4 regions of the Paenibacillus sp. N3/727 genome follow, and region 4 is predicted to be linked to each of the others. Evidence: predicted binding sites of a transcription regulator. Region 4 holds the regulator's gene; each other region holds the start of a gene.
The links. Region 4 encodes LexA, which represses DNA repair genes until DNA is damaged. Its sites were predicted from a motif close to CGAACATATGTTCG; they were not measured.

Region 1 (8,217 bases), 400 kb from region 4:
GAAGTTTAATATGTATGCAAATTTATTAAATCAAGCATCCATATCGAAGTTAGATTCAACTGAAAATCTTTTTGAGCATGTTGTAATGTCATATGAAGATTTATACATGCAAACCCAAGAAGTTTTAGAAATAGTAAACTCTTATCAATTCTACAAAAGCATTTATTTCAATAGAGAATTCTTTAACTTTAGACTTTAATATGGTTTTAGTAGTTGTTTTTGAGTTAATAAAAGGCAGGTTTCATTAAGTCCTGATAGTTCGTTGCTTCAGGACTTCTTCTCCTCTTAGCTTCAACTCATCAAAGAACATCTCTTCAGAGATGATCTTTATGTTATTGCGCACCGTTCAATTCTTTACACTCCTCTCTTCAATGAATTATTTCATATAATCTTATGGATAACATGACTTTATACCTACTCATTCATTATTATTTCTGATTCTATATACTCACCCTTGTAAATATGATATCATTTTGTTGACGATATCTAATTACAAAATATAACAACTCGGGGGTTCATAATGAAAGAAAGAAAACCGCTACTTGCTTTTTTATTCGTAGTTTTAATGGTAGTGTTTTTAACTGCTTGTTCTGTAAATACTGAGGAAATAAGCAATTCAGCAGACGAAGCTTTTAACTCAAGAAACTACCAAGCCTTTAATGAACTATATGAGAAACTTAACAAAGCAAATGATGAAAAAGCAAATAATTATCTTGAGAAAGTTAAAGAAAACAAGCTATTTTCTGCAGATTCATATAATTCCATCTCAGAGTTATCTGATGGACTGGATGAACTAGTTGTAATTGAAAAAGAAGTCCCAAGTCTCAGCGAGTATGCCAAAATGAAATCAAGTGAACTAAATAGCAAGTTTACCATACTGAAAACTGTAGATTACATACTAGTTACTCAAGCACCTGAACTCGAAAGTTTAGTCTCAAAAGCCAACAATCCAGTAATACTGATGCAAGAATATGAAGATGTAAAAGAAGCTATCTCAGCTCTTGAAACTTTAAGCTCAGACCTCAATACACACATCATTAATGTTGAAGCATTAGATAAAAAAGATAGTAATAGTACTGGATTGCTTGAAGCAATGAAGAGTCAAAAGGAAAATATAGATTCTAAAATAAATTATCTTAAGACCAACAGTGCAAAAATAATTTCTTCTAACTCGTTAATTTTAGAAGGTAATATATTCGGACTTATGAATTCAACGGATATCTCACAAGAGATGGAATCTATAGACAGTCAAATTGCAATATCTTTGAGCGATCTTAAGCAACGCGCTACCAACTTGAAAACTATATATTAATTCATAAAAATACCTTTCGTGTTTGAGAGGTATTTTTTTAATCAAATGCATCTTTTATCATCAATTTACAAAGTCAAAGACTTAGGTGTGTATACTCTTTTTTCGATTTCCATTCTGAATTTGCTACTTGCTGCACGGAGTTCATTCTGATCATTTTTCAAGTTTTCTATGTGAAATATAAGAGCTTAAAATCTCTTCTGCCGGAATCCCTGTTTTGATTGAATAGTGTTCTGCTCTATCTGTGGTCCATTTAAATTTGTCACAGTATTTATGGAAGCAACTCTTATATCCCTCTTCGCCATACACACCAATTGATGAATTACTTTTATCACATCCATTGGGGTTGAAACACCCACAACTATTTCTTTTATTGCAGTCACTTTCTACTGCTGCTTTTAATTTCTCATATCCATGAGTTCCTATCATCCAAATTTCTCCTCTATGTATTTATATAAAACAAGTATTTTACTGAATCCATTTACTTACTATGGCTATTATTAGCACCTTATAAATACTCTACTAACTGTCCCTAAAAAGAAAGTCACTTTTAACTTTTACATTGGCTTTTTTAATTGCGCTTATTTCAGTGCTACCAGCATCGGCTACAGAAGTACAACCAAATGACTACTATGATCAATCCCCTAAATATGTGGAAATTGTAAAAATTATCAATTTTGACAAAGGGGAGAGCGACTCTTCTCCCCCATTTACGTATTTTCATATTACTTACTTTCCAGCAGGCCGATTCTCAGGTAACCTCCAAATAGATAACCCTTTTTACACCATCACTCGCAGTGATGGCTCTGGCTACCACGAAGTTACATACAAAGGATACGTTTATTTCAGACCAATCTTATAAGAGTGCCCTAATTCTATTTTTGGTTCATCTATTTCAATTTGATAAAACTAGAATTTCATTGAAAATTAGTTATCTCAATAAGTTAGTGATATGGCCACTGTTCTCCCTCCCCTGTGGTTAAAGTCAATCTTCTTTCGGATATTTAATGTAAGGTGCGTCACTTTCGATCATTTCTTCGAATACTGAATCAATCCATTCTTAAAAAGCCGTCAGACCACTATTGGCTAAATGTTCATTGATAAGCTCAGCGAACCCCTTTGCAAACTGTTTTCTATATTTCACTTTGATTTCATCATCATATTTGTCTGGGGAGTTAACGAAAGTTATAACCAAAACATCGATTGGGATGGTGATAACCACGTTATTTCCACTGATTTTTGCATACTCCATATCGTCTTATCCTTTGATAGAACTTCTTATTGATCATTGCGTATTGTCTTATAAGAGGTTGGTCATATGTTTTTTAATGTTAGTAGGAAAGCAACTCTGTTTTAACTGGGAGGAAATGATATGTCTTGGTTTACACTTTTTCTCTTTGCTTTTATTTTCATAGGTATTGGTGTCCTTGCTAGAAAGAATCCGACATTGGGATGGAAAATGAATGAAGGATGGAAAGTCAAAGGAGACTCTGAACCAAGCGATGCCTATATTGATTCAGTGAAATTTGGTGGAACAATCTCCATTTGCTTAGGGTCCATATTCTTGGTGTTTGGTTAGATGACTGTACTTCTTTGAACTATCTTCATCCGTTATCATTGCAACTTTTTGATTCTCATGGTCGCCCCAACACAATTTGATAGCTCGCCCCCCCTTTACATATGTTGGAACTTTTTTGTTGCTTCTTGCGTACTTACCTTAAAGGGGTTGATTTAAATGTTTGCGATATTTATTGGCGCTTTTGTTATATTGTTTGGCCTTCTAATCATCTTGTTCGGATTCCATGTTTTCAAAAAGCCTGATTCTGATTGGGTAAGAATAATAAGAAGAATTCCCGATGATGTTGTACAAGACGACCTCGATTTAAAAATTAATAAATTTCGAGGTATAGTGACCATAATCCTTGGTGCAATTATTACCTTAATGTCCATATCAAGAGTTATCTCTTTGTATATGGAGTATGGGAGTTAAGCCGATCCTTTTATATTTGCCGAGCAACTCACCACTAAAGCAAGCGCCTTTCTCTGGTCCACCTCTTTTGATCGTCCAACCCGAACTGCAAGATTCGTCCCCATTCCCACCGCGCTTACATTCCGAACATGCTACAAACATCATTCCACGTGAATCTGGTTTACTATGTTTGGTCTTCATTGTCACTCTCCTTTTACATTTGCTGGAACTTCTTATTGATAATTGCGTATTTATCAACATAGGAGATGATTAAATGTCTTATTATATATCACTAATGTTTGCTATATTAACTGGTGGTTCGTTTCTTACAGTTGGCTTGATATTTCTAATAAATCCAGATTCAAAATGGAGCAGATATTTAATGAGATCCGAAGATTATGAAGAGGACGATGTGCATGATTTGTTTAAAACAAAAGTTCATGGAACAATAGCTTTAAGTATTGGTATTATTTTCGCCTTGGTAATACTCTCTACTTTTGTTTAGAATGTCTGCTTCACGGCCCTCTCTCCGTATATGGGGCATGGTGGCTAAGACTGCTTGTAGGTATTGAACAATATAACCATTCTTCTCTGTCGTGCCATGCATTTCCTCTTCTTGATATTGTATTTATTTCATTATATTTATCTATATAAGTCAAGTGATTTATTCCTCCTTTCATGTATCAGTTATATCAAGATTCATATAAGCAGCCCACATAACCATGACATCTGTTTTAACCTTACTCCACAACAATGTCATTTGATGCTGATAGCCCCGTACCACATACTTATCTACTAGCCTTTCTTGTTATATTATCTTTATATCTCTGCTCTTAAGAGATTGTTTCTGGTTGTGTAAACTTCGACTAACATGTGATTGTAAGAAATCAAAATACCTTACTACCACCTTTTTGGTCATCATATCACTTTGTTCAACTTTTACTCTTGTCCACTTCAATCACATCCATGAGGTAGGGCAACTCAAGATATCTTTTAATAAGAATCAACTCTTCTTCTGATTGTCTCATTGTTAATGCCTCCACATACTAATTTCACAGAAACTAACTCATCAAAATCTATCCATTCAAATCCTTGATCACTTTCAACCTTCATCTTTTTTGCATACATGCTTACTGATGTTATTACCCCTTCTACACATCTGTTTTCATATTCACCAAAAACCTCTACTACAACTGCATTGGTGTAGTTTAATGACAAGTTCACATTCTGAATAACCATTTCCCACTCATCATCATCATGTAGGATTGGTTTTTCCCTCTTAGTAAGATGCTTATTATGTTCAACAATTCTTTCTTTATGCTGTGGTAGCATCATTCTACTAGACTCCCATAAGCCATTGTCTTCAAGTTTTTTACTCATTTATAATGACCTCCAATTTTAGCAGCTCTGTCAACGGCTTGCCCTGCAGTTTAATGAGCTAGCTCTTAATATTGCGATATCACCAAAACGATCATTAATTTCATCCATAACTTTATCTACTGCTCTCTTCTGTTCCTTGTTGTCAAACAACGACAATTGATATGTGTCATCGTTGCAAAGATCCGAAAGCGATATGCCCACTTTTCTCACAGGAAGACCATCTCAATGAGTATAGAATAGCTTTTTAGCGACCTCATAAACGTCAACCGTAATGTTAGTTGGATCAGGTAGTTTTATTTGACGATGAAATCCCATTGGATTATCAAAATCAGCGCAGCAACTCCAACTGATACAACACTCCCTATCAATTTCTTTTGTCTAGCTCGTCTACAGACCTCTGTGCAGATATCAAGAATAATTACCTCAATCTCCCACGCTTCTGCATAGTCTCTAGGTAAAGTCATACCATTGCCTATATCTTTCTGTATGGCATGAGTATGAACGGTCACGGGTGAGCTATCTAGACCATTAGCTACTCGCCATATTTCTTCTCCATTAACACCCCATTTACTTCTTAATTTAGATAATAGTGTATTAGCTAGATCTTAAATCGTTCTGATTCCCATTTTCCAAAGATGTTTTTCTATCCTAGAACCGATTCCCCACATGTCACGAACAGGCTTATGTCCAATATGCTTATACAATTTCTCTTTCTTGAGATGGAACACACCACCTTCAACTTTCTTAGCGATCATGACACAACAGAGCTTTGCAATAACCTTGTTCTCGCCAATTCCTGCTCTGGCATAAACGCCTGTCTTGTTGAATATTTTCTGTTGAATTTGCTTCGCCAATCGATGGGATTATTAGCAAACAAATGCATCGACCCAGTAAAATCAGCGAATAATTCATCGAAAAATAAGAACATCTGTTTGTGTATGTCATATACCGAACACACGTTCTTTATGCAAGAGGTATTTAATTACTATTGAAGAGGAGTACTGCTGTTATTTGTCGAAACATGTATTAATCAATTAAAAGGGGACAATAAAGATGAAGGATAAACTAAAGGGGTTACTTATTGGCATTACGATTGGTTCAATGCTAACAGGGGTTTCAGCATATGCAGCTAGTGGAGTGAGTGTTAAAGCGATAATGAAAAAGGTAAATCTTTATGTAGATGGTTCGAAAAAGACAACTACTAATGCCTTAATTTATAAAGGTACAACATATGTTCCAGCTCGCTCCGTCAGTGACTCAATCGGTAAACAAGTTTCACTCCAGGGAAGCAACCTGTACATCGGTAAACAACCTGTTGTGAAGATTAGTGAAGATCGTGCTTTTGAATTGGTTTACAATAAAATCAAGAAGGACGTAGATAAATATTCGTTGAAAATTATGCTTGAAGTTGGTGGGGGAAATGAATATGCTTTTCGAGTATATGAAGATCATGAAGAATACATCGTTACTTTTGGTTTTTATTATGTAAATAAAACCACAGGAAACGTCTCAAAAATGGATATGACAACTGGAGAGATTAAGAATCTTTAGGATGGGAATTCCCATCCTTTTTTGTTGAAAGATTCCTTTTACAGTGTGATCGGTGTTTAGAAAAATAATTTGGATTTGTAATCCACAAGGAAGAAAGCAACCTCTCTACTGAATCTAAATTTGTAGAGAGGTTGCTTTCTTTAAGTATTCAAGATCATAACGCGCCAAAATCTATTTCCAAATTAGAATTGTGTCCAAGGTATACTTGGAACTTGACTATGCGTTGAAGAAGTTGAGTAGTATCTGTGCTTTGGTGTCGATGCTTTTATACTAATACCAAAAGTGTCAGTTATAAAACCTAGACCTCCAGTAGCCGTTGATTTCCATGTTCCTGAACCATAATAATATCCACCTGTAATATACCCTGGATTATTATTGGCTTGCTCAGAAATTATAAGTACAGGATTTCTGTTTACATGGGCATGAGTAACGGAAAGTGGTTTAACAGCAACTGAATTATCATGTTCCCAGACTACAGTCAAAGTTAGAGTTGTTGTTTCAATTCCAAAAACGGACAATTTCGTTGAATGACTCGCTGACGCCGCAATACCTGCTGCTGCAGCAAGAGTATTTAAGCCATCCACAGAAGTGCCACCATTCTCATTTTCAATACTTACTGGAACCTCTATGCCATTAACATTGTAATTCTCTGTGCTTTCTTCTCCGCTACCAATATCTTTAAATAGTTCTTCATAGTTTGCTGTTGACAAAAAAGTTACGAATGCTTCCTGTTGGCTTTCTTCAAGATTATTGAATTGCTCTAAAGTCTCTCTCGCACCGTTGTCACCTGTGTTAATTAGTGCTTGCAAATACTCAATATATGATTCTGGTGTTAAACTCTCCTTAGAATCTGCATAACTTGATGATACAAATCCGAGGGACCCTAAAAATAATATAACAGCCAAACTAACTCTACTAATTAATTTGAAACTCATAGTAATTTAACCTCCCAGTCACTAAGTTATGAATCTGGCGCGTCATTGCCATTTATGTTAACATATATCCTAGGAAATGGAAGATTTTTTTAAAAATTATCTTACAAAGGTGGTAAATATTATGAAATTTAAATCCATTTTGTTAACTATCATTGGTATTCTTGCTGTTCTAATAATCATTTATTTCATATTCATATCTGCATCTAATTAAATTATCTCTGGTTAGCACTTATTACACTTCAAATATATTTACACAATAAGCACACCATTATATAGAGGTGTGCTTATTGAATATAGAAATTCTCTTATAAATAAAAATTATCAAAACAGATTCAATATTACATAAATTATGTATTTTATATAGATCCAAAAAAGGTTATTCGTTGAATATCTCATACTTACATCAAACTTTGCCGATAATGATAGTTAGTGATTCAAAATTATTTACCTAGGAGAATATCTTAATGTCTCGCAGAACCAAAGTACTTTTATTTTTAATTTTAGTGAGCATAATTAACATCCTTATTATCTTTACTTCTGGAATAAGCATTGACATTGAAAGAGGCAATCCAGTGTTTATGTTTGCTTTATTTCAGCTTTTTTTTGCATGCGTTGTTGGTTATTCTGCTACTGAAGAACCAAATTACAAAATAGCCTCTTTGCTATATACAGTCTCTATATGGATGGCAATGCTAGGAATTCAATATTTCCGATTATTTTTTAGAGGCGGATTATTTGAAGGATTATTAATCAGTATTGTTATACTCAGTATATTAATAGCGTGTATTTATTTTATTATCTCTCCTATCCTTAAAACAAAAAAAGAAAAAGAGAAAGAACAGGAAGAGCGTAATAAAAGAGACGAACAAATCAAAAAAATCAACAATTCATATATTTACACTTTCGAGGATGGCACTGAAATTGAAGTTACACAAGAAGATTTGTATAAGAGCGATACTCGATGAAAATCGTCGCTCTTTTTTGCTCCCTCAACATTTATATTAAAAACGCATTTCATTTTTTTCTTAATACTTTAACCACAGACTTTCGAACATAATAACCATTTTCTTTTA
Region 2 (8,217 bases), 1.4 Mb from region 4:
CTCGGCCAAATTGTTAATACAAATGCACAATACTTATCCAAACAATTGGCGGGTATGGGGATTGATGTGTACTACCAGACCGTTGTTGGTGACAACATAGAGCGCATAAAAGAAACGTTGAAGCTTTCCTGTAGCCGTGCCGATATTATCGTACTGACAGGAGGCCTTGGACCGACACAGGATGATATTACGAAGGATGCCTTGGCGGAATTCATTGGTACTTCTCTACATATTGACCGGATGGCCATGGATAGCATTGACCGATTTTTCATGGACCGTGGTAAGGAAATGACAGAGAACAACAAGCGTCAGGCACTGGCTATTGATGGGGGAACTCCGCTACCGAATGAAACTGGACTTGCCGTTGGTAATGCCGTTACGCATGAAGGAACTCATTATATCGTACTTCCGGGACCACCGAGAGAGCTGGTGCCCATGTTTGAGCAGCAGGCCATGCCATGGCTCATGCAACATGTACTTACGAATGAGTTACCACTCTACTCCAAAATGCTTAAATTTGCGGGGATCGGCGAATCTGCGCTAGATGACCGTCTTTCGGATTTGATCAGTGCCCAGACCGATCCAACTATAGCGCTATATGCAAAAGAAGGAGAAGTGACGGTTCGAATTTCTACAAAGGCTCCCAGCGAGGGAGAAGCTATGAAGAAGCTGAATGAGCTTGAAGAACAGATAAGAAGCATCGTGCCTGAACATATGTATGCGAGTGAAGATGTTCCGATTGAACAAGTAATTGTTGATATGATGGCTGATCGGGGCTGGACACTCAGCGCTGCGGAAAGCTGTACGGGCGGTCTTGTTATGGAGACCCTCACATCCATTCCTGGCAGCGCGACGATGCTGCTTGGCGGAATCGTCTGCTATACGAACCAGATCAAGCATAAGCTGATCAATGTGCCGCAACAACTGCTTGATGGCGAAGATGCTCCGGGTGCTGTTTCACCTGAAGTTGCTGAGGTTCTTGCCGAGCAGATCCGGATGGTGACAGACAGTGACTTCGGTTTGTCGGTGACAGGTGTCGCAGGTCCAGGGCATGCCGAGCGCAAGCCAGTAGGGCTTGTGTATATCGGATTGTCTGAACGGGGCAAGAAGACAGAAGTTCATGAGCTTCACTTAAAAGGAAACAGAGAGATGGTGCGCATCCGCGCGACCAAGGCACTATTATATCGTTTATGGCGCAGACTTACGGCAGTAGAGTTCCAGTAAAAAATTAACAACAGACTTGAATCATAAGTTTACTGGAAGTATAATTGGTATACGGAAGAACCGTGGCATATCAGATGATGTGGCCGCGGTTTTTGCTGTTTTAGGAGCTGCCGCGGTTGAAGCCGAGGGAGGGAGCGTCCAACAAAAAAAACGAATGTATGTTCGAAAAAAGGCTTGGCAAACGTGTAAAAACAAGGTATTATATTACTATCAACAGTTGAAGGGTTGTGGAAGAATTGTCAGATCGTCGTGCTGCGCTGGATATGGCGCTTCGTCAGATAGAGAAACAGTTCGGTAAAGGTTCAATTATGAAGTTGGGTGAATCAACCCACATGCAAGTGGAAATTGTGCCAAGCGGATCGTTGGCATTGGATATAGCATTAGGAACAGGCGGTCTGCCTAAAGGTCGGATCATTGAAGTCTATGGGCCGGAATCATCTGGTAAGACAACAGTGGCACTTCATGCTATAGCTGAAGTTCAAAAAGCGGGTGGACAAGCTGCATTTATCGATGCCGAGCATGCTTTGGACCCGTCATACGCCAACAAATTAGGTGTCAACATTGACGAGCTTTTGTTGTCCCAGCCGGATACGGGAGAACAAGCTCTTGAAATCGCTGAAGCACTTGTTCGCAGTGGTGCTGTTGACATTATTGTTATTGACTCCGTAGCGGCACTCGTTCCGAAAGCGGAGATCGAGGGTGACATGGGTGACTCTCACGTGGGTCTGCAAGCCCGTCTGATGTCGCAGGCTCTTCGTAAATTGTCTGGAGCGATCAGCAAATCGAAGACAATTGCGGTGTTCATCAACCAGCTTCGTGAGAAAGTCGGTGTAATGTTCGGTAATCCGGAAACGACTCCGGGCGGCCGTGCATTGAAGTTCTATTCTACAGTTCGTCTTGATGTCCGTCGTATTGAGAGCATCAAAATGGGCAATGACATTGTGGGTAACCGCACACGTGTTAAAGTTGTAAAGAATAAAGTTGCTCCTCCGTTTAAGCAGGCTGAGATCGATATTATGTATGGTGAAGGTATTTCGAAAGAAGGAAGCCTGATTGATATCGGTACAGAACTTGATATTGTAGATAAGAGCGGTGCATGGTATTCCTTTACAGGCGAGCGTTTGGGCCAAGGTCGTGAAAATGCGAAGCAATTCCTGAAGGAACATCCGGAAATCGCAGATGTTATTGAGAATAAAATCCGGGAGTCAAGCAACCTGACTACCAATGTGCCTGTTCCTAGTGAAAGCGATAAAGCGAAGGAAGAGCAGGAAGAGCAAGAATTGTTTAAAGCAGAATAGTTCACCGTATATTTGCGGTGTCTGAAAGACCGCCGGTGTTAATACATCACCGAGCGGTCTTCTTGAGTATATGAATCTATTTGTTTTAAGAATTTTGTATTTCAAGTAGAAACGTTTTGCCGTCTGTATAGTGCGGGCGGCAAGCGTTTCTACTTGTTTACTACGGAAGAGTAGGAGGGAAATGATGGAAGAAGAATACAATCACCAGCCAGTACCACAAGAAGAATTGAATGGTGTCTCTCATTTTCCGAATGGTGAGGATTTGATGATCACCTCTGTGGAAATGCTGCGGAAGCCCAAGCACCGCTATCTAATTACCTTTGGTAGATACAGCATGTCGGTACATGAAGATGTCATGATCAAATACCGGATGATGAAGGGGAGTATATTCCGGAAGGAAGAGCTGGAGGAGATCGTTGTTGCAGATGAGCGGCAGCAGGCTTATGTTGAAGCACTGCGATTTTTGGAACGGAAACCTCGAACGGCTCAGGAGATTACGCAGCGTCTTAACCTGAAGGGAATGACAGCTGACGGTATAGAGAAAACGATTATTCGACTCCAGCAGGAACGTTTAGTTGATGATGAATTATATGCCAAACAGTGGGCAGAGCAGCGGATCACAAGGCAAAAGAAAGGGCGGATGTGGGTCAGGCAGGAACTTCGTCAGAAAGGGATACAAACTGAACTCATTGCCGATGCTTTGAATGAGGTGAGCGAAGAGGATGAATTCCAGAGCGCTTATACTGTGGGACAGAAGAAATGGTACCAGATCAAAGGAGATGCCCTGGAGCGCAAGCGTAAGACGGGAGCTTTCTTGATGCGCCGGGGTTTTACGGGCGAACAGGTACGCAAAGTTATTAACAAACTGATTGCAGAGGACCGTGAAGCGGAAGAGTATCTTGAAGAGCCTGAAGTGTTTAATTGACAAATATTGCTTATTAGGACTCTAAAGTGCTGTTTTTGGATGATCATGGTCATTAATCAAGTGCTTTCCCTTGACAATTTCTTTTCTTAAATACTAAAATGAAAATGAATCTTTATCATTTATAGGTGCCTTTTTCCTTCCAAAAAAGTTACTTTTATGAAAGATTCGATTCATGATTCGCCAATTCATAGTGAAATGTAATCTGCCGGTATCGGCGGGCTATGCGTATGTTACACCATACGCAATGTTGACGGCAGAATAAGCTGCCGGAATTTTATGTATGAATGAAGCTAGAGTGACATGACAATTGAACATTTCCCAAGGAATGCCTTGGAGGAACCAACGAGGAGGTGAACAGATGGAAACCTGGATCTGGATCATAATCGTTCTCGTTGTAGCCGCTATATTCTTTGGGTTCGGTTATTTTATTCGCAAATCCCTTGCAGAAGCTAAAATTTCTAGCGCAGAACATGCCGCCATTCAGATCGTTGAGAACGCAAAGAAGGAAGCGGAAGCGCTGAAGAAAGAAACGGTACTCGAAGCTAAGGATGAAGTCCACAAAATTCGGGCCGAGGCTGAAAAAGACACTCGCGAACGTCGGAATGAAATTCAACGACAGGAACGCAGATTGTTGCAAAAGGAAGAATCGCTGGATAAAAAATTGGAATCTTTGGAACGTAAAGAAGAACAAGTGGCGAACAAAGAGAAACGAATTGAAGAAACCCAGCAGCAGATTGATTTGATTTACAAAAACCAGGTGACGGAATTGGAACGAATTTCCAATCTGACCATGGAAGATGCCAGAAGCATCATTTTGAGCAACGTAGAGCAGGAAGTTCGCCACGAAACCGCGCAGATGATCAAAGAACTTGAGCAGCAGGCTAAGGAAGAGGCAGACAAGAAGTCGCGTGAAATTATTACGCTTGCCATCCAACGCTGTGCAGCTGATCATGTAGCGGAAACTACGGTTTCCGTCGTGACACTGCCGAACGAAGAAATGAAGGGCCGGATTATCGGCCGTGAAGGTCGTAACATCCGTGCACTTGAAACCCTTACAGGGATTGACCTCATTATCGATGATACACCGGAAGCGGTTATACTATCGGGCTTCGATCCGATTCGCCGTGAAATTGCTCGCACAGCTTTGGAGAAATTGGTGGCAGACGGTCGGATTCATCCGGCTCGTATCGAAGAGATGGTAGAGAAATCCCGCAAGGAAGTGGACGAACGGATCCGCGAATATGGAGAGCAGGCAACCTTTGAGGTTGGCGTGCATGGTTTGCATCCGGACCTGATCAAGATTCTGGGCCGCTTGAAATTCCGTACAAGCTATGGACAAAACGTGCTGAAGCATTCCATGGAAGTAGCTTACTTGACCGGTCTTATGGCTGGAGAGCTTGGCGAAGACATCACATTGGCGAAACGTGCCGGGCTGTTGCATGACATCGGTAAAGCGCTGGATCACGAAGTGGAAGGGTCGCACGTTGAAATCGGCGTGGAGCTGGCGAAGAAGTACAAAGAACATCCGGTGGTTATCAACAGCATTGCTTCCCACCATGGCGACTGCGAAGCGACCTCCGTTATTGCTATGCTAGTTGGTGCGGCTGACGCATTGTCTGCGGCAAGACCGGGAGCACGGAGAGAAACACTGGAGACTTACATTAAGCGTCTCGAGAAATTGGAAGCTATCACCGAATCGTTTGAGGGTGTTGAGAAATCATATGCCATTCAAGCCGGACGTGAAGTCCGTGTCATGGTACAACCTGATAAGATCGATGATGCTGAAGCTTTCCGCTTGGCACGTGACATTACGAAGACGATTGAGAATGAACTGGATTACCCTGGTCATATCAAGGTTACCGTTATCCGTGAAACTCGAGCGGTTGATTACGCGAAATAAAGTTCCAGATAAAAAAGTGGCCGCTTCCCGGCCACTTTTTATCTTTCATACCGAAATTTTTACGATTAGAGGAGTTGATTGGCATCAACGTTTTATTCATAGGCGATATTGTTGGCAGCACTGGCCGTAAGGCTCTTAAAACTTCCTTGCCAGAATTGAAGTCCAAATATAATCCGCATATCATTATAGCAAACGGCGAGAACGCAGCATCGGGGCGGGGAATAACATCCGCAATCGCCAATGAATTTTTCAACTGGGGTATTCATGGGATTACAATGGGGAATCACACATGGGATAATCGTGACATTTTTGAATTTATAGATCATGAATCCCGGATGGTAAGGCCTGCTAACTTTCCTCCAGGAACACCAGGGCGTGGTCATACGGTGATTAAGGCGAATGGCAAGGAGCTCGCTATCGTCAATCTGATGGGCCGGACATTTCTCCCTGCGATAGATTGCCCATTCCGGGCGGCAGACGAAATTGTGGATGAGCTTCGGATAAAGCATAAACATATTCTGGTTGATTTTCACGCGGAAGCCACATCAGAGAAGATCGCGATGGGTTGGCATATGGATGGACGAGCGTCGATCGTCGTGGGTACACATACACATGTGCAGAGCAACGACGATACAATTTTGCCGAACGGAACGGCATATCTGACAGATACGGGCATGGTTGGGTCCAAAGAAGGGGTACTGGGGATGCAGCGTGATGCAGTTCTTTATAAATTTAAGACCCAGCTTCCCGCACGTTTTCAAGTGGATGAAGGGAAATGGCACTTCCATGCGGTTTATGTGCAGCTTGACGATACGACTGGCAAAGCGAAGAAAATCGAAAAAATTCGGATGTATGAAGATGAATGGAGAATGGATTAAAAGAGTGTGCAACGGTTTAAGAGTAAATAAGGAACGTTTGGTAAAAAGAAGGAATCTTTTCCCCACTCACGAATAACATCTAATAAACGGAAGCAAACCATCACTCAACATTCCCAGGGGAGGTACTTACCATGGAAGTATTAAAAGTTTCAGCAAAATCCAATCCGAACTCAGTTGCAGGTGCGCTGGCTGGAGTTCTTCGAGAACGCGGCGGAGCCGAGCTTCAGGCAATTGGGGCGGGAGCACTGAACCAGGCTGTTAAAGCCGTAGCGATTGCCCGGGGATTTGTGGCACCAAGCGGGGTGGACTTGATCTGCATCCCTGCTTTTACGGATATTGTGATTGATGGCGAAGACCGAACAGCGATTAAGTTGATCGTAGAACCTAGATAATGATGGAATGTTGAGGGTGAGCCTGTTTACCTATCAAAGTAAACAGGCTTTTTGCTATGGGTTAGAAGAGAGGGGATAGTGTACATGAAGATTGTAGATTTTCACTGTGACGCACTGAGCAAGCTGTGGGAAAATCCTAAGGCTTCTTTTGACAATAGTCCGGATTTGGATGTGACGCTGAAGTCAATGGAAGAAGGCGATGTGGCGCTGCAGGTATTTGCTGTGTTTTTGTCAGAACAATACGGACGCCCATCGTTTGAACGCGTGATGGCACAAATTGATATCTTTCGCGCCAAACTGAATGGGACGGGAAAACTGGAATGGTTGAAATGGCGTGATCAGATAAGAGAAGTACGAAGTGGAAGTAAACGTTGGGGGCTTCTTTCTCTTGAGGGAGTGGACGGGCTGGAGGGTAATCTGTTCTATGTCCGCCTCTGTTACGAGCTTGGGGTAAGATTGATGGGATTGACTTGGAATCATGCCAACTGGGCCGCTGATGGCGTGATGGAGAAACGTGGAGGCGGTCTGACAGATAAAGGGAGAGAGATGGTTCAATTGTGTAATGAACTTGGGATCATCTTAGACGTATCCCATTTATCTGTAGCAGGGTTTTGGGAGCTGGCTGAGCTTGTTTCCCGTCCGCTGATTGCTTCCCACTCCAACGCCTATGGGGTCTGCCCGCATCCACGTAACTTGAGTGATGAACAAATTCGCGCACTTATTGCGATGGATGGCCGAATTGGACTGACATTTGTCCCCTGGTTTATCCGGCGTGACACTCCTACGGTCAAACCGGAGGATTTGCTGCCCCATGTTGAACGAATTTGTTCACTTGGAGGAGAGCATCACATGATGTTCGGGTCTGATTTTGATGGAATAGAGCAATGGGTTGAAGGGCTAGAGAGCCCTGGTAAATACCAGGATTGGGTAAATACATTGTTAAAGCATTACCCTGAACAGCTGGTGCAAGGATGGATGTCGGATAATGCGTTAAATTTTCTTGAACAATATCTGCCTGTGCAGCAGGGATCGCGATCATAACTTATAATAGACTTAAGTCTAGAAAATATTTCTTGCCATTTCACCATTAAACCGATAAACTTTATCGTAATTAAATAAGTCCTTATTTTATCAGAAATTACACTGAATTCAAATTACACTGTATTATGAGTAAGATGCTTTTATATAAAAAGGAGTGGAGAGCTTGATCAGTCAATTATCTTGGAAAATCGGGGGACAGCAGGGAGAAGGGGTCGAAAGCACTGACCGTATTTTTTCGACAGCCTTAAACCGGCTGGGATATTACCTTTATGGTTATCGGCATTTTTCGTCCCGTATTAAAGGTGGACATACGAATAATAAAATACGTATCAGCACACAACCGATCCGGTCCATTGCGGATGATCTTGATATATTGGTTGCATTTGATCAAGAAAGTATTGACCTGAATGCGCACGAGCTTCGCCCGGGTGGTGTTGTCGTAGCGGACACGAAGTTTAACCCCGTAGTTCCGGAAGATGCAGACATCCGGCTATTTGCTGTACCTATAACAGCCATAGCGGAGGAGCTTGGAACCTCACTTATGAAAAATATGGTAGCT
Region 3 (8,217 bases), 420 kb from region 4:
AGCACTGTAAGGAAGTCATATACTGAGGAGATAAAATTAGCAAAAATCAAAAGAGCTACACAAACAAAAGAAAAACATAATCAATTACAGAACAATAGTAAGGAGATCACATTGAGAAATAGCCATGTTTCTGAGGTTACTCCTTTTGACCCAATAATAGAATCATTAATACAGATTAAACAAGAGTACATAGAAATGAAGCAAACAATTGATGCTTTGCAATCGCAAATTGTAAACTTAAATAATCAAATTCGGGAAAAATCTCAGCCTATTGGTACTCCTTCAGAAGATATGCAAAATTTACTACAGATAATACGGAGAGCTGAACAGCTAGGAATGTTTGATAAGTTGATGTCAAAAGAAAAACCTGCCGGATAAGGGCAGGTTTTTTTGTTTATTTTAATGAGATGAAATCTACATTTCATCGGTGGTGCTCAAGTTCTTTTAGTTGATCATCAAGCTTTTCTTTTATTGACTCAATCTTATTGTTTAACCACTCTGATTCAGTTGAAAATGCCTTACTTAATTTATTTTGTGCAAAGTCTAACGCAGTTATAATAACTTCAATATCAATTTCATCAAGTTTATTATTCATTTTCCCTATTCCCTTTAGTTAATATAAAACTTGCATTTCACTAATTTTAAATCACCATAACTCCATAGTGTTTCCATATTCCTTTACCTCATCAGTCATTTTGTCGATTTTAGAAGCTTCTAAGACTGAATTAATAAAATGATCTCCTGCTTTAAACTCACTTAGATTCACAGTAATTTGTGCAACTCTTAGGTCTCCACTCATCACACCGATGGTTATAGTATTTGCACCCTCAATATCTTTCTGCTGAAGGAACTCGTAAGTTTGCGTAAAAACATGCTGAGTTGCTAATCCCGGTTTTACTTCTTCTTTCATATGTACTACGACATCAATATGTTCTGTAATATCTCTAGAGTCTGTTATATCAACCTTGTCTGCGTAAACAAAGACTGCAGTATCTATCTTTGGTTCTTGATCAGAAGTATTATCCTCGACCTTAGTTGCACTGTCTGTTTCTGTAGTTTCGGTTGAAGGCTTAGAGTCTGCAGCCGATTCGTTTTCAGCTTTAGGTTCATTTTCAACCATATCCTCAGTTGGCGTTGTCTCGACCGCAGTTTGTTTAGATGTTTCTTCAACTGAAGATGATTCGCTATCTGAACATGCTTGTAAAACTAATGCTGAGGAACAAATCAATACCATTAAAAGTGTGCGTACTTTCATAATTGTAAATACTCCTTTTGTATATCTTACTGTCTGTTACTTCTTTTTTTAAAACATGCCTTTCATCCGCTCTCGGATTATTTTTCAATCGTTGTTCCCTATTCGTAATCAAATAATAGAGTTCTCTTTAAGTTTCATTGTTCTCCATACATCCTCAACTACATCCATGACTGAAGCAGCTGTAGTATAAGGAGGTTCTAATTTTTTTAACTCTTCTTCCTCTCTGAGTGCATTAAAAATAAATGCTCTACGCAAATATTTGTTCTTACACTTTTTAAATGCTTCACTGTTGAATAAAAATCCCCTTAGTTTTTCATAGTATTTGTATAACTGCTCTTCTCTCTCTGTTCTAGCTTTTTCCTTAGACTCATTAATCTCTTCCTCATAATCTTCAAACCATTCATTAAGAAGAACTACCTTATCCATAACGAAAAGATCATCATTAAATAACATCCAAGAATATATTGTCCCCTGATGAGAGAAGAAGAGCCTCATATCCTGTTCCTGTCCAACAAACTGTCTCATCTCTTCAAGTTTTTTATTATGGCCATCTACTTCTTCCTTTAAAATATCTCTTTTATAAGTACCAGGAACATCAAAGTCAGTAATGATGTTTTCCTCTATCTCCTCAACTTCTAATTTAGTTATTTCAACAAAAATTACTTTAACATTTAAATCATTAATTAATTCATTAAATTCGTTAAAGTTCTTATTATTTAAAATAATATCTATATTATTAGGAGACGCAAAATAAATACTGATTTCTTGTCTTTTTAAATCCTCAATGATTTGTTTAGAATCAAATTTAATATTCATTTACGTATCCTCCCTATAAAAAGGAATGAATTAGCCATTTCATCGTCATTGGTCATATGGTTCAAAGTAATTATTCCCACCTCTAGAGTTTGCTTTATAATAAATATCTCCCCAGATACCTATCTTTAGAGCATCGGCATTGCAACAGGTAAATAGCTCTGTGTCTTCTCCTTTAAATACTGGAGTCCCATCATTTATAATCCAACCGAGAAACATTACATGTTTCTTCACTAACATAGCTTTATGAAAATTATTTTCTTCCAAATCATCTGGTCCTCCTTTTTTTCTAATAAAACAGTGATTTTATCCAAACAATTTGATACTCTAAATACAACTTAAATCATAAACTTCAATGTTAACGATTCACTCTGTAAACAAAAGCTACTTCCATTCAATTAAATAACTAGGATGTTCAAGACCAGTAGGACTGTAGTGTTCATGATGAGAATATCGAAATCCCAGCTTTTTTAGCAGCTTTTCGGAAGCAGCATTCTCCGGATGATGACCTGCAACAATGTAGTTGGCCTTAAGATAAGTCTTGGCGTACTGAAGCACGGCCGATGCAGCTTCGAAAGCATATCCCTCGCCCCAGTATTCACTTTTTAGATGAAAGCCCAGTTCATACACATTTGGCTCCTTCATGTGCGGCCTTAATCCACAGCAACCTACCAGTTCATTGCTATCTATTTTAAATAATGGCCAGTATTGAACCTTGAAATTAATGTTGTTTTCAAGTTCTGTAAATAATCTTTCTTCGATAGCTTGTACGGAAAATTGGCCATCCGCGCTGATAAACCGAGATACCTGCGTATCCCCCCATAAATCCAAAGCCAGATCAATATCCTTTGCTGTCCATTCTGAAAATCTTAGACGTTTTGTTTTAAAAATGTACGTTCTCAATAGAAAACCACTTGTGTCCACTTAAATCACCAACTTTGTAAGTCTTAATCTATATAAACTAGTTATTTCAAAAGAACTGTTCTTAGAGCTCTTGTCGATAATAATTCATTACCAAATCTGCGAATGCTTTAATATGTGGCTCTTGCCCATAATTGTTAGAAAACAATCTTCCATTTTGCTAATTATCGCCTGCTGTTTTTCGGGATCGTATATAGCTTCCAACACCCATTCCTTTTCTTGCGTTGTACAGTCCTCTATATACTCCATCCATATTGCTAGATTATTATGAATATCCTATCCTTGGATAGTACAGTGTCTTTTTTGCATATGTAATTTTCTATGTCGTCTACAATAAGCCTGGTTGTAAACTCTACTGCGTCTTCAGATAATTCCACATGTTCCCGCCCCTTTTTTTTGTAATTCTTAGTATTCGTCTTCCTCGTCTGTCTCCAGTAACTTTTCATATTCTGGATTTTCTATCAGTCCAGACTCATCAATAAACCAATTTAGGAAGCTTTGCGCCACCAGAAGGTTCGGCGCTTCATCTGGGTAAAAATCACTATTCTTTATCGATTGACCGAGAGCATTAATTAACCTAACTTGAGACTTCTGAGAGTAATCAGGGCCAATATGATCACTAGCAAAAATTAAAATCTAAAGTTTCAATCATTGCTATAATTGCTTCTATCTGCAAATCGACTCCACCGAATATTTCGTGCTCTCCTTCTACGGTTATAGTCATTTCGCCTGAACGGATTTGAATATCAGTGATCTCTTTCATAGTAAAACCCCTTTCTTGATAAAATAAACCTTTGATCGAATTAGTCCCTAGGATAATTCACTTCCATAATATCCATAAAAGGCACTTTAGTAATCGCTCCGTCTTTCTTTATATGTACCTTGCCAGTTCTGGAGTCCATTGTATCAATTTGACCACGAACAGTTTCTTCCCAACCCCAAACAGTTAATACTATCTCTGATTCTTCTTGGAAAGCTTCTGTGAGCTGATTTCCAAGCTCTTCTAATACAAACTCATCTCTAGTTGGTCTCTTTGCAACTTTTGGTTTAGCCATATCATAGTCCTCCTGAATATGTAATGTTCGTGCTGCCGAACTATTGTGAAAATTTATTTGCTCATTTTCCTTCTACAAATCGTAAATATACGTTTCATCCAACCTACTAATTAGGGATCTTCTTCCTATTATACCTCATGTCTTCTTCATAGTACCTTGCGGCTTCAACTAACTCAATCCATTCGCTATCGAGATCGCGAACAAATAATCTACTACCTTTTTTGATTCCTGCATTAAACACGATAAACACCGCCTGTTATGTATTCATATGATTATCTCCCTATTTTGTAGTAATTATTATGATTTTTGTATATGTTTATTTTATTAATTTACTGATACTTTCTATAAAAGACTTATTTTACTTAGTAAATCTTAGGTAAGGGAAAGCAGAAGAATATATTGTTCCCACTTTCCCAAACCACTTTTTAATAGGTTAATCCCATCTGTCGATCTTGATAAGTCTTGCGGAATTGTTTGAGGTTACTTTCAGAATTAAATTCCATTCGTTATCCTTTGAGTAACCTATTCCGCAGGCTGAAGCCTGTTCAATACCTTCAATTGGAGTGTTTGCCGTATATGCCTCTAAAGTTTTCCTTATTTCACGAAGATCAGGTTTAAGGGTTTCAACAAAGAATCCTCTTCCTTTACCCTCAGATAAGTCTCTGCATCCGTCAAGTAAGAAGAAGATATGATGACCTGTATGTGTAACCGCTACTTCTCCCCATTGATTTGGAGAATTTGTTATGCCATTTACCTTAACCAAGCCATTTACTGGAACATTCCATGCGTCATCAGAAGAATACGAGTTAGAATTGATGATCTCTGGATGCTGTCCTGTGGCGTATTTGAAGTCAAAAACGTCTTGTTGATAACCTTCGTCTCCAGCAACGCCATAGTAAGAGTATATTTTTCCGTTGACTTCAAGTTCAACCTTAAATGGCTTTCTCCCACTCCCACGCTCACAGTAATTGTGAACATAAAACTTATAGATTCCGCTTGGAGCATCGCCATGACTCCATCTAATGTTCTCTACTGGTGTTGGATTTCTATGTCCGCCACCATTCATGTCAATGTCTAACCAACCATTACTTCTGCGCTTGTCTCCATAGTAGATATGTTGACCTCTAGGTGTAATGCAATGTAGATCAAGGTCTGTGTACCCTTCCCAAATAAGAGAGCATCGGATCTCATTGTTCTCATATTGTCCTCCTGCACTCTCAACTCTGCGCTTGATTTCACCGTCAATACCACCGTGATAATACCAGCTAAATGTATTTTCCCATTGCAAAATATTAGGTGCGGTTTCGTCGGAAGCTGTAACCAACGCCATCAGACGGTTAGGATTATCGACCATCGCTTCGATGCTTTCCGCTGTAGGGAGGACGGTACGCTGGAACTTATCCCATGTCATAACTGTATTTGGTAATCCCACTTTATTTACAGATGACTTGTTTTCCTTTGGTGTGATATTACCAAACACACCGCCAGCTTTCGTGTCAGTCTTTTTCACAGAAGACTCTTTGTTTTTCCATATGAATTGCGGTATTTCCTCAATGGCTGCATATCTTCTATGTAGTGAATTAGCAATGCCAAGTTTCTCGACGATTTTCTCTGCTTGTTGGATATTTCCTTGAGACGGAGCAACTTGCGCCCTCATATAATTGGAAGGACTCATTTTCTCCGCAAATCGACGGCTAATAGAGTCGAACGAAAGCCCAGCAACAATATCTTCAAGCAAGGTTCCAATCATGCTACTCTTTACGTGACAGAAACCAGCAGGAGCAGTCGCAACGGACAACCAAGTAATATTATCTCTAAATCGACCGTTAAGAGTATTTTGACGTTTAATTTGCAGCTCCTGAAGGAATTTAGCAACACCAAGAACTTTATCAGACCTATACAAAGATTCGGATTCCAACAGGGACACAGCTTGCTCTACTGAGTCTAGAGGATATTCTGTTAATCCGGCAATCAATATTCTAAAGTCTTCTTTCTTTTCTGCCATAACCTGCCCTGCAGTTTTCAGTCTGGAACGATGAACCTTTTGTTCTGGAAGTGATACCGACATATGATTCCATCCACCTGAGTGTGGCTGTCCAAGAATTCCATTGCTGGAAGCAAATACTCCTGTTACGCTCGATTTAAGTACAATTTGTTTTATCGCTTTAACAGATTCAACAAAGAAATCAGGCGTGTTATCTTTATCCCACATAACAGATGTGACTTCACCATCTTCAGATATAGATACAAGTCCACCAAAACGATTCACAAAATGTCTACAACAGCTACAGGTATAGTGTTGTCTTGCTTCGTGTGGTAAACCCTGAAGAAAAGCTTCAAATAATCCTTCTGCGTCAGTAGTAAAGTATGGGAGATTATCAAAGGTAGAGAAGTGTCTTTTGATTGACTCACTGAATTGCGGATATTGGTCATTACTATTATCATAGTTATCGTTGTTAAAGGAAATCGTGTTATTACTATTCATAATATATCTCTCCTATTTTTTATGTAATATTATTATGAAATACTACTTTCATTAAATAACTTTTTGAAGAGCCTCAATAACCTTTTGAAATTCTTCTTTTGTGACAATAACCGATGAACTATCATCATCCACCTTGAAGTAATATCTCATAAGTCCCGTCATCAAATGCTCCAACTGTAAATATTGGTGAATGTGCCTTTTTAAAAACCACTTCTTCTCCCTTTATCCACTTCGCCATTTCACTCCACCTCCCAATAAAATAATCCTTTTACTAGGATTATTTGTCCTACTTCTCCTCATACTGAGTCATCAACCTATTAACATCAGTCATAGATGACACAACATATTCTCTTAGTTGTTGCATATCTCTCTTTGTGTCTTTATCAATCACTTCAGCAATTTTATGTAAGTTCGCGAAACTTCCATTCAATGACCAATATTTTTGCTCCTCATTCAACACTATGGATTATCCTCCTTACACAACCTCATATGATTGATTGGATTGATTGAATTGATTGTATTTAGTAAATTTCCCACATCATGCTGATTCATTACTGTGCAGCGAAGCTGTTTCTCTTATTTGTCCACTGCATTCCCATCCTAGCGATTCCATCAACTTAGCATGCTCATCTCTTTCCTCTCTGGTATCGTAATGGTATGTAACATTTGTGTACTCCAACACTTTTTTCATTTAATACAACTCCCATAAAATAATCCTTTCATCAATTGATTCCTGTTCCAATAATTACAAATAATTCATATTGCGTTTGCGCAAGCTTTTCTCTCTGAGATTTAAACTCAACAATTTTTTCCAAGCTTTTTGGAGTTACAGCTTCAATTAACTTTTTAGCTTCCGCCTTAATTTTCTTGTCAATCGCCTCCATCTCACGATCAATGCCATTAATACGTTCATTGATTAAATCTTCTCTTGTCATAGCAATTCTCCTTTTTGGTGAAATATTCATTTCATGTTCATTTCAAGTTAGTTTACTAATGTACAGATAATTTCCATTGGAGTCTTCGTATTAACAAAACGGTTGTTTACATTATATTCCAGCTTATTTGGCAATCTAATCACGCGATGGAATTTAAAATTCAGAAATTTAATACATATGCATATAATCTTTATTTTGATATAATAGTTAAAATATTACTTTTTAATCTGATCACATAGCTTTTCTCTACTGATACTCCATAACCAGAAGGGAGGTGAATTTAATGAAAAAAGTAGTATTGATCTTATTACTAGCGTGCTTCTCTTTCTCTACTAGCGCATTTGCTGCCTATACTGCAACATCACATGATTTGACAGTTAGCCAATCAGCTCAACATAAATTAAGTGTTGGACTTTGGAGCTCTACGAATGAAACCGTTGAGTTATCGCTTTATTCCAAAGGGCCCTCCGGTCAACTTAATAAAGTATTCTCGACTACCGTGAATATTGGGCCGACCTCTTCAAGTCCTGTCGAGTATTCAGTAGGTTATCTTAGTGCAGGAACTTATGTCCTTAAAGGACAATTCCAAGGATCTTATGGAAGTCTAGGGCCTGTTAGTTTGAATCAAGTCTATTAATAAAATGCATAGAGATGAAAACGGCCAAGCGTATTATTTCAATCGTTTGGCCGTTTTAGTTTTTAAGAAGAATCTTCCCTCATTGTTAATTCTGTGATCTCTGCTAAAAATGGGTG
Region 4 (8,217 bases):
TTTCTTTTAACGATGTAGAACGTCTTCTGGAGATTAAAGCATTGATTGAGAAGGGCGTTAATATTGCGGGAATCAAACAGGTGATGAATCCGGTAACGAAGGAATCGGAAGAGGCGACCGTTATTACACCTGACACCGAGAATAGACGCAGGGAAATGTCGGAATCGCAGCTCCGCCGCCTGTTAAAACAGGAATTGATTACGGCTAAAAGACCGGGTCAAGTGTCTTTGATTCAAGGAGAGTTGTCCCGTTTTTTTAATAAATAAACAGATCTTTTGTGAGGGAGAGGATAGAGTTGAGTTATTCGAAAGAAGATATTCTGCGCATTGCCAAGGAAGAAAACGTTAGGTTTATCCGCTTGCAGTTTACCGATTTGCTGGGAACGATTAAGAACGTGGAAATTCCAGTTAGTCAGCTGCCTAAAGCTCTAGATAACAAAATGATGTTTGACGGCTCTTCTATCGAAGGTTATGTACGGATCGAAGAATCGGATATGTATCTTTATCCAGACCTTGACACCTGGGTAATTTTCCCTTGGGTTTCCCAAGACCGTGTAGCTCGTCTGATCTGTGATGTTTACATGCCTGACGGCAATCCGTTTGCAGGTGATCCACGCGGCATTTTGAAGAGATGTCTGAAAGAAGCGGAAGAAATGGGATTTACGTCTATGAATGTCGGTCCTGAGCCGGAATTTTTCCTGTTCAAGACAGACGAAAAAGGCAACCCAACAATGGAACTTAATGACCAAGGCGGATATTTCGATCTGGCTCCTACGGACCTTGGTGAGAACTGCCGCCGCGATATCGTGCTTACACTGGAAGAAATGGGCTTTGAAATTGAAGCATCCCACCATGAAGTTGCTCCTGGACAGCACGAGATCGATTTTAAATATGCGAATGCTATTAAAGCAGCTGATCAGATCCAAACTTTCAAGCTCGTTGTTAAAACGATTGCTCGTCAGCACGGTTTGATCGCTACATTTATGCCTAAACCATTGTTCGGCGTGAACGGTTCTGGTATGCACTGCAACATGTCGCTCTTTAATGGTAAAGAGAATATGTTCGTAGATGAAAGTGATGAGTTGGGTCTTAGCGCGACCGCACGCCACTTTATGGCTGGTGAGCTTAAGCACGCGCGTGCTTATGCGGCCATTACCAATCCTACCGTAAACTCCTATAAGCGTCTCGTTCCAGGCTATGAAGCTCCTTGTTATGTAGCATGGTCTGCGAGCAATCGCAGCCCGATGATCCGTATTCCAGCTTCCCGTGGTCTAAGCACCCGTGTGGAAGTTCGTAACCCGGATCCGGCTGCCAACCCTTACCTGGCTTTGGCTGTTATGCTTAAAGCGGGTCTTGACGGAATCAAGCGCAAGCTTACATTGCCAGCTCCGATCGACCGTAACATTTATGTGATGTCTGAAGAAGAGCGTATCGAGGAAGGCATTCCTAGCCTGCCAGCAAACCTGAAGGAAGCTGTGAATGAAATGCTCCGCAACGAAGTCATCTGTGATGCACTTGGCGATCACGCCTTGGCTCACTTCTTCGAACTGAAAGAAATCGAATGGGATATGTACAGAACGCAAGTACATCAATGGGAACGCGATCAATATATGACTCTGTACTAATAGCTGAAACCCTTGGCGCTCTGGGCGCCGGGGGTTTTTGTTTGTAGGGGGAACTTATATGAAGAAAATCGCATGGTTCTTTGCAATTTTTGTCATTCTTTTAATTCTTGGGTATATTTTATTACAGTCGAAGTTAAATAAGCTTGAGGATGATTTACATTCCTACCTTATGAATGATAAAAACTACAATGAAGAGGATATTGTTAGTATAAGAGCACGTTTTAGCAAAATGCCTCGATTTCCTGTATACGTTATATTTGAGGACGAGCTGCATGTTACGTATGTATACACCGATAGAAATGTTGGACAATGGGTCCAAATAGGACCGAGTGATATTGATATCGAAAATGGGAGTTATAAACACGAAGATCGTGATTAAGAAAAACGAACGAAGACCCTACCAGCTATAGAAATACAGATGAAGATGTAAAAAAAGGTTACCGCTTGTCCAAGACAAGACGGTAACCTTTAATTTGTATTGAGATAAAGGCTAGTGGATATCTCTAAAAACGCCGACAACTTTACCAAGTATGGTGACATGGTTTAAGCGAAGAGGCTCATATGTCGGATTCTCCGGTTGGAGACGGATGTGGTCTTTCTCTTTATAAAAAGTTTTCACAGTGGCTTCATCTTCCTCGGTCATAGCTACGACAATGTCGCCGTTGTCAGCGGTCTGCTGCTGACGGACGATCACATAATCTCCATTATGAATACCAGCTTCAACCATACTGTCACCCATTACGGTTAACATGAATACTTTGTTGTCCCCTACAAAATGTTGCGGTAGAGGGAAATAGTCTTCAATGTTCTCTGTAGCAGTGATAGGAACACCGGCAGTAACTTTACCGACGACAGGAACTCTGGAGATGGTGTGTGTGAATAAATTACTGTTCTCCGATTCTTCTTGCCCGAGCAGCTCAATGGCTCTTGGCTTCGTAGGGTCACGACGGATTAAGCCTTTCTTCTCCAAACGGTCCAGATGACCATGTACTGTTGAACTGGAAGCCAGTCCGACAGCCTCACCGATTTCTCGTACGGAAGGCGGGTAGCCCTTGCTCCGAACTTCGTTGCGGATAAATTCCAATATCGCCTGCTGGCGGCTGGATATCTTCGACATTCCGTATCAACCCCATTTAGTAACGTTTGGGAAAATTATAACATAGAACTTCCGTTCGCACAAACATAAGTTCTAAAAAACAAATAGAACAACCGTTCGTAAAAAGTATTGAATCAAACAAGTGTTCGTGTTATATTTAAATCCATAAGAGAACACTTGTTTGGGGGATGATGATTATGTTGAGATACACTACATACCGCAGTATTTATGAAGGACAGTTTCAGGAAGAGACACATAGCCAGGCTTCTCTATGGAATCGTACGGTGGAGCTTATCAAGTCACGTGGGGCAGGTAAATTGATGCTCATACTGCTGATTGTTGTTTTAGGATGTACTGGTGCATTTTCTGTTTTTGCCGGGGGATTGGAGGAACCGACAGCGGAGAAGAATATTATTGTGCAGCCTGGTGACTCGCTCTGGAGTATTGCAGCGGCTCATAAACCGAAGAAGATGGACACGAGGGTATACATCAGTTCAATTAGGGAAGTTAACGAGTTGAAAGGACCGGATATTCAGGCAGGAGATGTGTTGTCGTTGCCTCTATGGTGAAAGATATGATACACCGATACGGAATTCATGATCTGTTAAAATAATGGTATAATATAAAGAAGAGCACATATGCGAGCTTGGTAAGGAGAGGTTTCCTTGACAAGCTCTTTTTGACATGTCAAAGTTAAGAATGAATTTTTTATTGGAGGCGAAGGTATGGATATCGATGCTTTAATAGAACGTATAAACGTTCTGGCGAGAAAAAACAAAAATGAAGGGTTGACGGAGGAGGAACAAAAAGAACGTTCTGAGCTTCGTGAAGTCTATCTTAATAATCTTCGGAGAAACTTCCGACAGCAGTTGGATTCAATCGAATGGGTAGATGAAGAGAAAGACGGTCCTGGTTTGAAACATTAAACGTTTTCCGCTTGTCTGCTCAAGAGATCTATAATATGAAGTTTAGCGAAGAGGGGGAGACTCATGTCTCGTTCATGGGAAAGAAAAGTTAGCAAGAATATGTCTCAACTTAACAAGCAGCGCAAGAAGCAGGGACAAGCAATACTTGGAACGACGAACACATCAACCAGTGACGGAGATGTATTCAAAGGACGTAAATACGTTCTGCCAATCATTTTGCTTGCACTGGCTGTTCTTTATGCGCTGCTCGGGTTGGCTACAGTTGATGCGGGAGCAGGCAGTAAGACAATGAACTACATCGGAGTCAGTTTGTACATTTTGTTGGCTTTAATGATTTTTTTGCGGAAACCATACTTGAAAGTAGGACGCAGCACAGTATCTACCTTTAAGTTTAACCGTGAACGTAAGCTGACGGCATCGGAAATATCCAAAATCAGAATTTTGCAAGGTTCTGTTGTCATCGAGAATAAAGCTCGTGGCGGAAATTGGGTGTTCTCGCGTTTGATTAACCGTTATGATACAAAAGCGATGGGGGAAAGACTGGAGCAATTTGCGAAAATCAATAATATCCCAGTAGAGCACGAATAATGGATTTGCCTGCTATTTTAGAGGGCATGTAAAGGGAGATGGAGAGATGCCGGCAACTGCGGTACTGTTTGACCTGGATGATACGCTATTGTGGGATGAAAGAAGTGTAGAGGAAGCATTTGAGGTAACTTGTCAGGCTGGGGCGGAAAGCACCGGAATTGATGCAACCGCTCTGCTCACAGCAGTTCGAAGCGAAGCGCGCTCTTTGTACGAATCCTATGACACCTTTACATTTACGAAATTGATCGGCATTAACCCATTTGAAGGCTTGTGGGCGAACTTTACAGCAGGTGATCAGCCGGAGTTCCGCCGTCTTCAGGAGCTCGCTCCTGTTTATCGTAAAGAATCATGGCGCAGAGGGCTGAAGTCTCTAGGAGTAGAGAATAATGAACTGGCAGAAGAGCTAGCAGAACGGTTTGCTGCTGAACGAAGAAAGCGTCCGTATGTGTATGATGAAACGTTTGATGTGCTGAAAGAGCTGCAGAATACTGTGAAGCTGTTGCTTTTAACGAATGGCAGTCCTGATTTGCAACAGGAAAAGTTGGATGGAGTTCCAGAACTGGCACCTTATTTTAATCACATCGTCATTTCGGGTGATTTTGGAAAAGGTAAACCGGATGCATCTATTTTCACCCATGCTCTTGGTTTGCTGGGGGTTGAACCGGAGAATGCTGTGATGGTAGGGGATAAGCTGACTACCGACATTAAGGGTGGAAACGCTGCGGGACTGACAACCGTATGGATCAACCGGACGGACCGTACTAAAGATTCCTCCATTGTACCGGACTATGAAATTCAGAGTTTGTCAGAGCTTCATGACATATTGTCTTCTTTGTAATTTTGGTCAGTTCATAAAACATAACAAGCTTAAAAGACAAGAGCAAGCCGGACGTCTCACATATTGATGTGGAGGTTACCGGCTTTTTTCTTGTTTATTTTTTGTGACAAATGTCACAGAATTGTAAGTGAATGAACATGTTAGACCGTTTAAATAGATGTATAATGATGGAACAATTGAAGAATTAGGAAAAAAATATAAAAAAGGTATTACATATGATTTCGAAAAGTAGGTGGATATCGTGAAAAAGAAAAGATACGCTTTGATTTCCGCTATGATTATGGTGGCAATCGCCTTGGCAGCATGCAGTGATAGCAAAGCAGACAAGAATGAGGAGCTAATGATGATGGATCCGATCATAGTGGACCTGACTCTGAATGCCGAAACGGCTGCTGTCGGGGAGAAAGTGATGATCCAAGCGAAGGTGACCCAATCTGGTGAGCCTGTCGAGGATGCAAACCTTGTTGAATTTGAAATCACACGTGAAGGTGGAGGTATGCAGGCAAAAGTACCGGTAGAGCATTCACAAGGTGGAAGTTACGAGCTGGAGAAGACGTTTAAGGAACCGGGGACTTACCGGATTGTATCACACGTAACTGCACGTGGACAGCACTCTATGCCGATGAAAGAGCTTAAAGTAACTGAATAGGTTAAAGCGTGACCGAAAAAAACAGGCTGCCCAAGAATTCATCCTTGGGTGGCCTACTTGGTTTTGTAGCTCGACACTTCATTTTACCAATGAGAGGTTTCTATTTTGTCAATGTTTATAAGCGGTCAAGCACGTAGCGTCTTAGTACAGGCAAAGGGGCGTCCCAGGTCAATGGACCTTTTAAGACACCCCCACAGTTTATATACAAGTAAATGATACAATTGCTTTATTGAAAACCTGGGTCAGCAACGGGATGGGCTACCCATCCATTCTCTTCAACAAAAAGACGTACAGCAATAATTTGACGATTGTCCATCAAGGTGAAGAAATGTGGTGTATTTTCCGGTACGGAAATAACATCACCTGGTTCAAGTTCAACATTGAAGTAGCCGACGTCATCGGCACCTTTAATAATGAAAATACCTTTACCACCTACGATTGCACGGATTTCATCCTCAGAATGCGTGTGAATTTCCTCAAACTTATTCAACAGCTCTTCCAGATTAGGCGTCGACTCGGATAGAGTGATGACATCCCAAATTTTATATCCACGGCGGGAGGCCAAATCACGGATTTCTGCATCATAAATACCGAGAATGCGTTTTTTCTCCTCATCGGTCAAGGCAAAGTTTGTCTGCAAGTCTTCCGGCAGCTTTTCAATGTTCCAATGCTCATAAATAACTTCTTGTTTGTTCAAAAAATCCCGAACATTATCCACTCCGGTGATCCGCTCGTTCGTGTTACGAATAACGATTTCTGCCATATCCTATCCCTCTTTCTCCACTTGGATTAATAAGTATTATAGCCTCGCCACGGTTATTTGTCATTAGAAAAATATCAATTAAGGCTGAAACGGCGCACATTTCCTCAGATCTCGTTCTTTTCTATTGAAAAATATTCTGTTACACTAAGATTTAACGTTTTGCGGGGAGGGGTAAACATTGAGCAAACCTAGCTTACAAGAAGTACTAAAAGAACGAATATTAATCCTTGATGGCGCTATGGGCACCATGATACAGCAGGAGGACCTCTCACCGCAGGATTTCGGCGGAGACGACTTGGACGGCTGCAACGAAATGCTGGTGTTAAATCGCCCGGATGTCATTCAATCCATTCACGAACTATATCTGGAAGCGGGCGCAGATCTGATTGAAACCAACACGTTTGGTGCAACCGCGGTCGTATTGGCTGATTATGATGTACCTCAGCTTGCCCGAGAGATCAATTTGGAGGCGGCTCGTCTGGCGCTCGCCGCCGTTGCAAAATATTCAACTCCCGAGAAACCTCGTTATGTAGTTGGGGCAATGGGGCCAACTACGAAAACACTGTCGGTTACCGGAGGAGTTACGTTTCAAGAGTTAGTTGAAAGTTACGAAGAACAGGCTATTGCATTAATAGAAGGCGGCGTTGATGCCTTATTGCTAGAAACGTCACAAGATACACTTAACGTGAAGGCCGGAACGATTGGCATACGACAAGCGTTTGATAAGTCAGGCATTCAGCTACCAATCATGGTTTCGGGTACAATTGAGCCAATGGGTACGACTCTGGCCGGTCAGAACATTGAAGCTTTTTACATATCATTAGAACATATCGAACCGATATCGATCGGTTTGAACTGCGCTACAGGACCGGAATTTATGAGGGACCATATTCGCTCCTTGTCAGATATGTCTAAAGCGGCGGTAAGCTGCTACCCGAATGCAGGTTTGCCTGATGAGAATGGACATTACCATGAGTCTCCGGATTCTTTGGCTCAAAAGATGGGCGCTTTTGCGGAAAAAGGATGGCTTAACATCGCCGGAGGCTGCTGCGGAACTACGCCGGATCATATCCGTGCTTTGTCTAATACTATGAGTCAGTATCCACCTCGTCAGCTTAACGGGTCTCACTTACCTGCATTATCAGGTATTGATCCGGTCTATATCGAGCAGGAGAACCGGCCGTACATGGTTGGAGAACGGACAAATGTCCTGGGTTCCCGTAAATTTAAGCGTCTTATTGTTGAAGGGAAATACGAAGAAGCATCCGAAATTGCCCGCGCTCAAGTCAAAAATGGGGCCCATGTGATCGATATTTGCGTCCAAGATCCGGACCGTGAAGAACAAGATGACATGATTAAATTTCTGGAGCTTGTAGTTAAAAAGGTTAAGGTACCACTAATGGTGGACACTACAGATCCTGAAGTCATTGATCTAGCACTCAGCTATTCGCAAGGTAAAGCGATAATTAACTCCATTAACCTTGAAGATGGTGAAGAAAAGTTCGAAAAGGTAACTCCGTTGGTTCATAAATACGGGGCGGCTGTAGTCGTTGGTACAATTGACGAGAGCGGACAGGCTATTCATCGCAATGATAAGCTTAATGTTGCTCGCCGTTCGTATGATCTACTTGTTAATAAGTATGGCATCAAGCCGGAGGATATCATTTTTGATACCTTGGTGTTTCCGGTCGGCACAGGTGATGAGCAGTATATCGGATCAGCACAGGAAACGA

Region 1: MNQ98_RS10790 (Y-family DNA polymerase) is a predicted target of LexA. The motif match lies at 5,608-5,621, and genes of this name have one in related genera.
Region 2: recA (recombinase RecA) is a predicted target of LexA. The motif match lies at 1,376-1,389, and genes of this name have one in related genera.
Region 3: MNQ98_RS10710 (YolD-like family protein) is a predicted target of LexA. The motif match lies at 4,242-4,255, and genes of this name have one in related genera.

The regions. Positions count from the first base shown of each region.
Region 1 covers NZ_CP093336.1:2,411,004-2,419,220, reverse strand. The annotation lists gene MNQ98_RS10825 (hypothetical protein) at 521-1,312, shown strand; gene MNQ98_RS10820 (hypothetical protein) at 1,463-1,738, opposite strand; gene MNQ98_RS10815 (hypothetical protein) at 2,370-2,561, opposite strand; gene MNQ98_RS10810 (DUF6199 family natural product biosynthesis protein) at 2,682-2,888, shown strand; gene MNQ98_RS10805 (hypothetical protein) at 3,553-3,783, shown strand; gene MNQ98_RS10800 (YolD-like family protein) at 4,272-4,658, opposite strand; gene MNQ98_RS10795 (DinB/UmuC family translesion DNA polymerase) at 4,952-5,122, opposite strand; gene MNQ98_RS10790 (Y-family DNA polymerase) at 5,264-5,512, opposite strand; gene MNQ98_RS10785 (stalk domain-containing protein) at 5,712-6,209, shown strand; gene MNQ98_RS10780 (hypothetical protein) at 6,392-7,144, opposite strand; gene MNQ98_RS10775 (hypothetical protein) at 7,609-8,109, shown strand; gene MNQ98_RS10770 (hypothetical protein) at 8,159-8,217, opposite strand, start outside.
Region 2 covers NZ_CP093336.1:4,196,778-4,204,994, reverse strand. The annotation lists gene MNQ98_RS19320 (competence/damage-inducible protein A) at 1-1,224, shown strand, start outside; gene recA (recombinase RecA) at 1,461-2,522, shown strand; gene MNQ98_RS19310 (regulatory protein RecX) at 2,707-3,447, shown strand; gene rny (ribonuclease Y) at 3,806-5,347, shown strand; gene MNQ98_RS19300 (TIGR00282 family metallophosphoesterase) at 5,431-6,225, shown strand; gene MNQ98_RS19295 (stage V sporulation protein S) at 6,357-6,617, shown strand; gene MNQ98_RS19290 (dipeptidase) at 6,702-7,658, shown strand; gene MNQ98_RS19285 (2-oxoacid:acceptor oxidoreductase subunit alpha) at 7,822-8,217, shown strand, end outside.
Region 3 covers NZ_CP093336.1:2,398,101-2,406,317, reverse strand. The annotation lists gene MNQ98_RS10745 (RsfA family transcriptional regulator) at 1-378, shown strand, start outside; gene MNQ98_RS10740 (hypothetical protein) at 422-595, opposite strand; gene MNQ98_RS10735 (hypothetical protein) at 647-1,255, opposite strand; gene MNQ98_RS10730 (hypothetical protein) at 1,364-2,071, opposite strand; gene MNQ98_RS10725 (hypothetical protein) at 2,117-2,335, opposite strand; gene MNQ98_RS10720 (GNAT family N-acetyltransferase) at 2,453-2,971, opposite strand; gene MNQ98_RS10715 (hypothetical protein) at 3,609-3,752, opposite strand; gene MNQ98_RS10710 (YolD-like family protein) at 3,793-4,044, opposite strand; gene MNQ98_RS10705 (hypothetical protein) at 4,478-6,529, opposite strand; gene MNQ98_RS10700 (hypothetical protein) at 6,816-6,986, opposite strand; gene MNQ98_RS10695 (hypothetical protein) at 7,068-7,220, opposite strand; gene MNQ98_RS10690 (hypothetical protein) at 7,252-7,464, opposite strand; gene MNQ98_RS10685 (hypothetical protein) at 7,748-8,101, shown strand.
Region 4 covers NZ_CP093336.1:2,815,390-2,823,606, forward strand. The annotation lists gene MNQ98_RS12810 (MerR family transcriptional regulator) at 1-266, shown strand, start outside; gene glnA (type I glutamate--ammonia ligase) at 296-1,624, shown strand; gene MNQ98_RS12820 (DUF3139 domain-containing protein) at 1,683-2,003, shown strand; gene lexA (transcriptional repressor LexA) at 2,115-2,741, opposite strand; gene MNQ98_RS12830 (LysM peptidoglycan-binding domain-containing protein) at 2,918-3,289, shown strand; gene MNQ98_RS12835 (DUF896 domain-containing protein) at 3,446-3,646, shown strand; gene MNQ98_RS12840 (hypothetical protein) at 3,710-4,234, shown strand; gene MNQ98_RS12845 (HAD family hydrolase) at 4,281-5,072, shown strand; gene MNQ98_RS12850 (FixH family protein) at 5,314-5,721, shown strand; gene MNQ98_RS12855 (cupin domain-containing protein) at 5,948-6,484, opposite strand; gene metH (methionine synthase) at 6,663-8,217, shown strand, end outside.